2 regions of the Nocardioides sp. OK12 genome follow, and region 2 is predicted to be linked to the other one. Evidence: riboswitches for the same ligand, from Rfam matches in the RefSeq annotation. Region 2 holds a riboswitch; the other holds the start of a gene.
What was found. A riboswitch is a leader RNA that binds a small molecule or an ion and turns the genes downstream of it on or off. The one in region 2 is predicted to bind thiamine pyrophosphate.
Positions count from the first base shown of each region.

Region 1: another riboswitch for thiamine pyrophosphate. It lies ahead of OCU29_RS00335 (thiamine phosphate synthase); the one in region 2 lies ahead of OCU29_RS05500 (thiamine ABC transporter substrate binding subunit).

Region 1 covers NZ_BNET01000001.1:60,659-65,063, forward strand. The annotation lists gene OCU29_RS00320 (DUF1707 domain-containing protein) at 1-367, shown strand, start outside; gene OCU29_RS00325 (HIT family protein) at 361-723, opposite strand; gene OCU29_RS00330 (HNH endonuclease signature motif containing protein) at 876-2,225, shown strand; TPP riboswitch at 2,287-2,396, shown strand; gene OCU29_RS00335 (thiamine phosphate synthase) at 2,392-2,994, shown strand; gene thiO (glycine oxidase ThiO) at 2,991-4,043, shown strand; gene thiS (sulfur carrier protein ThiS) at 4,040-4,234, shown strand; gene OCU29_RS00350 (thiazole synthase) at 4,231-4,405, shown strand, end outside.
Region 2 covers NZ_BNET01000002.1:280,440-284,844, reverse strand. The annotation lists gene OCU29_RS05505 (iron ABC transporter permease) at 1-802, opposite strand, end outside; gene OCU29_RS05500 (thiamine ABC transporter substrate binding subunit) at 802-1,896, opposite strand; TPP riboswitch at 1,895-2,017, opposite strand; gene OCU29_RS05495 (GNAT family N-acetyltransferase) at 2,053-2,505, shown strand; gene OCU29_RS05490 (MBL fold metallo-hydrolase) at 2,586-3,692, opposite strand; gene OCU29_RS05485 (SDR family oxidoreductase) at 3,726-4,405, opposite strand, start outside.

The DNA.
Region 1 (4,405 bases), on a different contig from region 2:
GCGCGCGATCATGGGCGAGTGCAAGCGCCAGGGCGAGTGGCGGGTGCCGGCGCAGCACACCGCGTTCGCGCTGATGGGCAGCGTGCTGCTCGACCTGCGCGAAGCGGTCCTGGAGAGCCACGAGACCCGCATCCAGGCGAGCTCGGTGATGGGCGAGGTCAAGGTCGTGGTGCCGGCCCACGTGCGGGTGCTGGTCGACGGCACCCCGGTGATGGGGGAGTACTCCCAGGGCAAGGACAAGACGCCGCCCGACCTGGGCCCCGACTCCCCGGTCGTGCGGGTGGAGGGCGTGGCGGTGATGGGCTCGGTGACGGTGCAGCGGCTGCCCCCGCCGGGCACTCCGAAGAAGTACCTCGGCACCTACTGAGGCGCTTGCTCCGTCCGGCCGCCGGCGTGCACGTGCACGTGGAGGTGCTTGGAGTCCTGGTACGTCCCGAGGTTGGTCAGGATCGCAGCCTCTCCGTGCTGCTCCTCCACGTCCCGGGCGACGGCTTGGACCACCCGGAGCAGCGCCCGGACGTCGGGCTCGTCGCCGGCCCGGATCGTGGTCAGCGAGGCGATGTGGCGCTTGGGAACCGCCACGACGTGCACCCGCCAGAACGGGCGCGTGTGCAGGAAGGCCAGCACCTGCTCGTCCTCGTGGACCACGTGCAGGCGCTCGGGGTGGGGGATGGCGACGTCGCAGTAGAAGTCGGTCCCGTCGTACGTCGCTTTGTTGGTCATGCTGGCCTCGTCAGACGCTCAGGAGCTCGCTGTGACCACGGTGGCACTGTGCGGCGTCCGACGCCACCAGCGCGACCGGCCGGCAGGGCGGGCATGCACAGGCCGGCTTCGCCCAGATCCTCAGTGTCGGTGGCTGGTGCTTGAGTGGGTGCATGCTCGGGAAGCCGGTGGTGGGGGAGATGTCGGAGGACGCTGTCCTCGACACTGCTGCCGCGCTCGCGACCACTGCGCAGCAGGCGGAGGTGCAGATGCTGGTGGTGGCGTACCGGTGGGCGGTGCTCAACGACCCGGACCACCAGCTGGACCCTGCTGAGGTGTCGAAGCCGGGGCGGGAGCAGGCCAGGCAGTACGGCGGCGCGGGCACCCGCCCGGTCAGTGAGTTCGCGGCCTCGCTGCTGGGGGCGCGGATCGGGCGCAGCACTTACGCAGCGGCAGCGTTGATCGCCGATGCGCAGGACCTGCAGGACCGCCACCCGGTGCTGTGGGCCCGGGTGCTGGCCGGTGAGGTCCGTGCCTCCTATGCCCGGTTCGTGGTGACCAAGACCCGCGAGCTCGACGCCCTGGAGGCGGGCTGGGTGGATGCGGAGGTCGCGGAGTCCGCGGACGGGCGTATCCCGTGGACCCGGTTCGAGGCGCTGGTGGTCGGGAAGGTTGCTGCTGCGGCACCGGAGCTGGCGCGGGAGAAGGAGGAACGGGCCCGGCGGGCGACGTTCGCGAAGAAGATCGGCACCCCTGAGCACGGGATGGCCTCGTTCCTGATCCGCGCCCCCATCCCGGTGATCGAGCAGCTCGACACCGCCATCAGCGCCGTCGCGGAGCGGCTGCGCGAGCAGCTCCCCGATGACCCCCATGCCGCCGAGGTCCTGCGCCAGCCGGTGGGTGAGGAGCAGCCCGACCAGACCCCCACGGCGGTCAGCGCCGACGAGCGCCGCGTGCTGGCGGTGCTGATGCTCGCCAACCCCGAGACCCGCCCCGACGACCTGGACCTGACCGGTCTGGCGCCCCGCGCCGAGCTGGTGGTCCACCTCGACGGCCGTTCCATCGCTGATGCTGGCGGACCGCTGCCGCCGATCGGCCGTGTGGAGGGCCATGGTCCGGTGACCCGCGAATGGGTCCGCGACGTCCTCGGCCCCCACGCGAGGTTCACGATCCGTCCGGTGCTGGACCCGTTGGGTCAGGTCCCGGTCGACGCCTACGAGATCCCGGCCCGACATAGGCGGGCCGTGCGGGTGATCTCGCCGGCCGACGTGTTCCCCTTCTCCTCCTGCACCAGCGACAGCATGCAGGTCGACCACACCGACCCCTGGGCACCCGGGGACGCCGGGGGTACGAGCGAGGTCGGGAACTACGGGCCGATGACCACCACCCACCACCGCATCAAGACCCACGGACACATGCGGGTCAAACAGCCCTACCCCGGCGTGTTCGTGTGGCTCGACCCCTACGGCGCGCTCTACCTCGTCGACCACACCGGCACCCGCCGCATCGACCACGCCGCCTGAGCCCTCGAGGTGTGGGGGAGAGGGCCTTGACGCCGGTCCCCACCCGCGCGCTAGGTTCGTCCTCGTCCACCACGGGAGCTCGCGGCAGCGGGCTGAGAGGGAGCTGAGCCGCTCCGACCGTCGAACCTGATCCGGGTAAAGCCGGCGAAGGAAGCGAGGAGCGATGGTGCTGCCACGTCTGTTCTGCCTGGTCGGTCCTGCCGACGACCTGTCCGTCCTGCCCGACCTGGCCCGGCTGGGGGTGCGCGGCTTCCAGGTGCGCGCCAAGCACTGGTCGACCCGGGTCGACGACCGCATGGCGCTGCGCCTGGCCCGTGACGTGGTCGCGGCAGTGCGTCCGCACGGGGCCACCGTCGTGGTCGACGACCGTCTCGACGTCGCGCTGGCGGCGGGCGCCGACGGGGTGCACCTGGGGGCGCTCGACCTGCCGGTCGCCGACGCGCGCCGCCTGGCGCCGGGCCTGCTCGTCGGCGCGACCTGCCGCGACGCCGAGGACGTACGCCGCGCGACCCAGGACGGCGCCGACTACGCGGGCTTCGGCCCGGTCTTCGACACCCTGAGCAAGCCTGGTCTGCCGGCGCCGCTGGGGCTCGACGCGATCAGCGCGGCCACCGGCGACCTGCCGCTCCTGGCCATCGGCGGGATGGACGCGCCTCGCGCCCGTGAGGCGCGGTCGGCGGGCGCCCACGGCGTCGCCGTCATCGGCGCCCTCTGGCGACAACCCGACCCACTGCTGGCCGCCCGGGAGCTGCTCGACGCCGTCGCGTGAGCGCCCCCGGCACCACCCGGGTCGAGGTGCTCGGGGCCGGGATCGTGGGCCTGTCGCTCGCCGAGGAGCTGCTGCGTCGCGGCCACGACGTGCGGGTGGTCGACCCGGCACCGGCGCGGGGCGCCTCGTGGGCGGCCGCGGGCATGCTCACCCCGGCCGCCGAGGTCTGGCACGACGAGCCCGCGCTCCTCGACCTGGGGCGCCGCAGCCTCGCCCTGTGGCCGGCGTACGCCGAGCGGCTGGGCGTCGCGCTGCGCCTCGAGGGCACGCTGCTGGTCGGCCGCGACGCCGCCGACCTGCAGGAGGTCGAGCGCCAGGCCGCGCTGGTGCGCCGGCTCGGCGGACGTGTGGAGGAGCTCGACCCCCACGGGCTGCGTGGCCTCGAGCCGACCCTCTCGGGCCGCGTGCTGGGCGGCGTGCTGCTGCCCGACGACCCGAGCATCGACCCGCGCCGGGTCCTGGCGGCGCTGCTCGAGCGCGTGCCCGTTCAGCCCGTGCCGACCCCCGGCTGGGCAGAGGTGACGGTGCTCGCCACCGGCGCGACCCCGCTGCCGGCGGCGTACGCCGAGCGGGCCGGCCTGCCGCCCGGGTGCGTGCGCGGCGTGCGCGGCGAGGTCCTGCGCGCTCGAAGCGACGACCCGCCGTCCCGCACGGTGCGCGGCTGGGTGCGCGGACGCGCCGTCTACGTGGTGCCCCGGGCGGGTGGCGAGGTCGTCATCGGCGCGACGAGCGAGGAGCACGACTCGCCGCCCGTGGTGACCCTGGGCGGGGTGCACGCGCTGCTCGAGGCCGCCCGCGAGCTGCTGCCCGGCCTCGACCGCGCCGAGCTGCTCGAGGCGCTGGCCCGTGACCGGCCGGGCACCCCCGACGGGCTGCCGCTGGTGGGCCCGACCCGCGACCGCGGCCTGGTGCTGGCCACCGGCCACTTCCGCCACGGCGTGCTGCTGGCGCCGCTGACCGCCGAGCTGGTCGCCGACCACCTCGAGACCGGCCGGGTCGACCCGGCCACCGATCCCCGACGACTCCGACCACTCCTGGAGACCCGATGAGACCCACCGAGCAGATCCTGCTCAACGGGCGGCCGGCGCCGCTCGTCGAGACCGTGCGCGACCTGGTGCCCGACCCCGTCGGCCGGGCGGTGGCCGTCAACGGCGACGTGGTGCCGCGCGCCGAGCACGCCACCCGCCGGTTGCGACCCGGCGACGTCGTCGACGTGGTGACGGCGGTGCAGGGCGGATGAGCGACGTGACCACCACCGCTCCCGGGCTGCGGATCGCGGGGGAGGAGCTGTCCGCCCGCCTGTTCCTCGGGACCGGCGGCCTGCCCCGCCTGTCCCTGCTGCCGGCCGTCCTCGAGGCCGCCGCTCCCGCGCTGGTCACGGTGTCGGTGCGGCGCACCTCGAGCACCGGCA
Region 2 (4,405 bases):
GCACGGCGCGCAGCCGGCCCGCGACCACCAGCAGCGCCACCACCGCGACCAGCTGGACCATCGACAGCGCCGCGGCGGCCTGCAGGTCGAGGTACTGCACGGTGAGCAGGTAGATCTCGGTCTCGACCGAGGAGTAGCGCAGCCCGCCGAGGGTGAGCACGACGCCGAAGGCGGTGGCGCAGAAGAGGAAGACCACGCTGGCGGAGGAGACCACGGCCGGGCGCAGCATCGGCCAGGTGACGGTGCGGAAGACCTGGGCCGGCGAGGCGCCCAGGGCCGCCGCGGCCTCCCCGGGCCGCACGTCGAGGCCCTCCCAGGCCGCGCCCACGCCGCGGATCACCACCGCCACGTTGAAGAACACCAGGCCGGCGACGATCCCCGCGGCGGTGCCGTCGAGGTCGACCCGACCACCGGTGAGCGCCACCACCGGGCCCGACTCCCCCAGCAGCTGGCGGAAGGCGACCCCGACCACCACCGTCGGCAGCACGAACGGCACCAGCAGCGCCGCCCGCACCGCGCGGCGTCCGGGCCAGCGCAGCCGGTGCAGCGCGTACGCCGCAGGCAGCCCGAGCAGCACCGCGAGGACCGTCGCGACCGCCGAGGACCACACCGTGAACCACAGCACCCGGCCGGTGCGCGGGCGGGTGAGGACCTCGAGCACGGCCCCGACGTCGAGGTCGCCGTCGACGACGAACCCGCGCTCGAGCATGCCCGCGACGGGCAGCACGAAGAAGACCCCGAGCACCGCCAGCGGCAGCCCGGCCAGCGCGACCAGGCCGAGCACGCGGCGGGGGGCGGTCATCAGCTGCTGACCAGGTCGCCCCACTCGCGCAGCCACGCGTCGCGGTTCTCGTCGATCTCGGCGGGCTCCACGGCCCACGGGTCCTCGGGCCGCTCGGTGAGGTCGGTCCACTCCTCGGGCAGCTCGGTGCCCTCGACGACCGGGTAGACGTACATCGAGGAGGGCAGCGCCTCCTGCACCTCCGGGGAGACCAGCCACTCGAGCACCGCCTGCGCCCCCTCGGGGTTGTCGGCGCCGCGCAGCACGCCGGCGTACTCGACCTGCTCGTAGCAGGTGTCGAGCAGGGCGCGGGTGGTCGTGCCGCCCTCGCCGTCGACGGTGAAGGCCGGTGAGGAGTCGTAGGACGTCACGATCGGCCGGTCGCCCTTGCCGCCGCCCTGGGTGAAGTCGACCTGGTAGGCGTCCTCCCAGCCGTTGACGACCTTCGCGTCGTTGTCGAGCAGCTCCTCCCACCACTCCTGCCAGTCGTCGCCGTACGCCGCGACGGTGGTCAGCAGGAACGCGAAGCCGGGCGAGCTGGTGGTCGCGCCGGGGGTCACGAAGAGCCCCTCGTAGGCGGGGTCGACCAGGTCGTCGAGGGTCTCGGGCGCGTCGAGGTCGCGCTCGGCGAACCAGGTGGTGTCGACGTTGACGCACACGTTGCCGGTGTCGACGGCGACCAGCGTGCCCTCGTCGTCGCCGGGCAGCGCGTTCTCCTCGACGCCGGCGGGGGCGTCGATCTCGGCGGGGGCGAAGACGTCGGCCTCGAGCGCCCGGGAGCCGAAGGTGTTGTCGACGCCGAAGGCGACGTCGCCGATGGGGCTGTCGGTGTTGAGCACCAGCTGGCTGGTCAGCGCCCCGGCGTCGCCGCCGGCGCGCTGCTCGAGGTCGTAGCCGCTCTCGCGCTCGAAGCGCTTCACCAGCTTCTCGGGCAGGAAGAAGCTGTCGTGGGTGACGAGCACGACCGTGCCGCCGGCCTCGCCGTCGGTCCCGGCGGCCCCGCCCGGGGCGGTGGCCGACTCGTCGTCGCCGGTGCCGACCAGCGAGCAGCCGCTGACGGTCAGGGCCAGCAGCGCCGCGGCGGCTGTCCTCGTGGGGTGGATGGGCGTACGCATGCGTCGCACCTGGACTCCCTTCGCCGGTCTTAACCGGAGCAGGTTCGGAGGGTCTGCGGCGGGTCCGCACTCTCAGCACCACCCCGGGCTCGGCCGGGCGGGTGCTCCCCTGTCTGTCGTCCTCGAGGGTATCCGGCGGCGTGGTGGGATGGTCCGGTGACCCTCGCCATCACCGCCCAGCCCTTCGCCGCCCTCGACCCCGCGGCGGCGTACGACGTGTGGCGGCTGCGCCAGCTGGTCTTCGTCGTCGAGCAGCAGTGCCCCTACCCCGACCTCGACGGCCGCGACCCCGAGCCCGGCACCCGCCACGTGCTGCTGACCGAGGACGGCGTCCTGGTCGGGTACGCCCGGGTGCTCGACGACGCGACCACCTGGCGGGTCGGGCGCGTCGTCCTGGCCCCCAGCGTGCGCGGGCGCGGCCTCGCCGACCAGCTGGTGCACACCGCCCTCGAGGTCTGCCCCGACCGCGACGTCGTCCTCGACGCCCAGTCGCCCCTGGCCGGCTGGTACGCCACCTTCGGCTTCACCCCCGACGGCGAGGAGTTCCTCGAGGACGGCATCCCGCACGTGCCGATGCGCCGGGTGCATGAGTCCCCGGTCGACCGGTGACTCATGCACTTGTCAGGGGTTGCAACACCTGACAAGTGCAGGAACCCCCGGCTGACCGGGGACTCATGCAAGCGGCCCGGTCAGGGCGTGGCGGTGAAGACGACCCCGCCGTCGGTCTCCTCGCGGGTGACCTGGCCGCGGGCGTGGAGCAGCTCGAGGTGGGCCTTGGTCTCCATGGCGGCCATGCCCTGGCTGAAGACGTCGAGGCTGTCGTAGGCCTTCTCGTGGCGGGTCCAGCCGAGGCGCCCGGCGACGTCGTGGCCGGTGAGCGGGCCGGCCGACAGCGCGGCGAGGCTCTGGTCGAGCCGGTCCTCGTGGAAGGCGAGCAGCTCGTCGACCCGGGCGTGGGTCGAGGGCGAGACGGGGCCGTGGGCGGGCAGGACCTGCAGGTCGGGCAGCGAGCGCACCTTGGTCAGGGAGGCCATGAAGTGGCCCAGCGGCTGGTCCATCGGCGGCACCGTGAACCCGATCGAGGGGGTGATGGTGGGCAGCACGTGGTCGCCGGCGAAGAGCAGCCCGGCGTCGGCCTCGGCGAAGACGAAGTGACCGGGGGTGTGGCCCGGGGTGTGCACGGCATCGAGCACCCGCGCGCCGACCTCGATGCGCTGGTCGCCGGTGAGCCAGGTGGTCGGGTACTGCCAGTGGGTCAGGTCGGGGTCGTCCTCACCGACACCCAGCCACACCTCGGCGACCTCGTGGGCGCCGGCCGAGCGCAGCACCGCCACGAACGGGTTCTCGGTGAGGTCGCCGGCGTGGTTGAGCAGGTCGAGGGCCGGCTTCTCCTCCTGCCCCAGCGCCACGTCGATGCCGAGCTCGCGGCCCAGCACGGTGGCCATCGTGAAGTGGTCGCGGTGCACGTGGGTGACCAGGAAGCGGTTGATGTCGGCGAAGCCGGCACCGATGCCCTTGAGGCACCGCTCGAGCAGCTCGCGCGCCTCCGGGATCGCCCACCCGCCGTCGACCAGCGTCAGCCCGTCGTCGGTCTCGATCGTGTAGACGTTGATCGCCTTGAGCCCGTCCATGGGCAGCGGCAGCGGGATCCGGTGGATGCCGGGCGCGACCTGCCAGGCCCCCTCGGCGGTCCAGTGCTCGCCCGAGTCGGGCGAGACGGCGTACGCCGTGGGCGTGCCGCCGCGGGGCTCTCGCGGCTGCGGGGTCTGCTGGCCTGAACTGGTTGACGCGGTCACCCGTCCGACCTTAGGCCCCGCGCCGCGGACACCTCACCCGAGGTCCGGCAGCCCGAGGTCGAGGTTCGGCTGCTGGATGCCGCCGTCGACCTCCAGCACCTTGCCGGTGACGTACTGCCCGGCCCGCGAGGACAGGTAGAGCACCGCCGCGGCGATGTCCTCGGCCTCGCCGACCCGGCCGAGCGGGGTCTTGGTCTCGAGCTGGTCCATCATCTCGGGCTGCCCGGCGACGAACTCCAGCGCGCTGGTCATCACCGAGCCGACGTAGATGCCGTTGACGCGGATACGGGGCGCGAGGTCGGTGGCGGCCAGCCGCGCCCAGTGCGCGAGCGCGGCCTTGGCGGTGCCGTAGGCCAGGTAGCCCCGCCCGGAGGCCCGGCCCATCATCGAGGAGATGTTGACGATCGAGCGCTGCGCCTCGTCGGGCCCCTTCAGCATCAGCGGCACCGCGGCGACGCTGAGCGCGTGGGCGGTCGAGACGTTGAAGTGGAAGGCCTCCTCCAGGTAGGCCACGTCGGTGTCGAGGAAGGCGTTGGGGATGGTGCCGCCGACGTTGTTGACGACCGTGTCGAGCCGCCCGAACTCCTCGTACGCCGCCCCCGCGAGCGCGGCGACCGCGTCGGTGTCGGACAGGTCGGCGGGCACCACGAGGGCGCGCCGGCCGGTGGCCCGCACCGCCTCGGCGACCCGCTCGAGCTGGGCCTCGGTGCGCG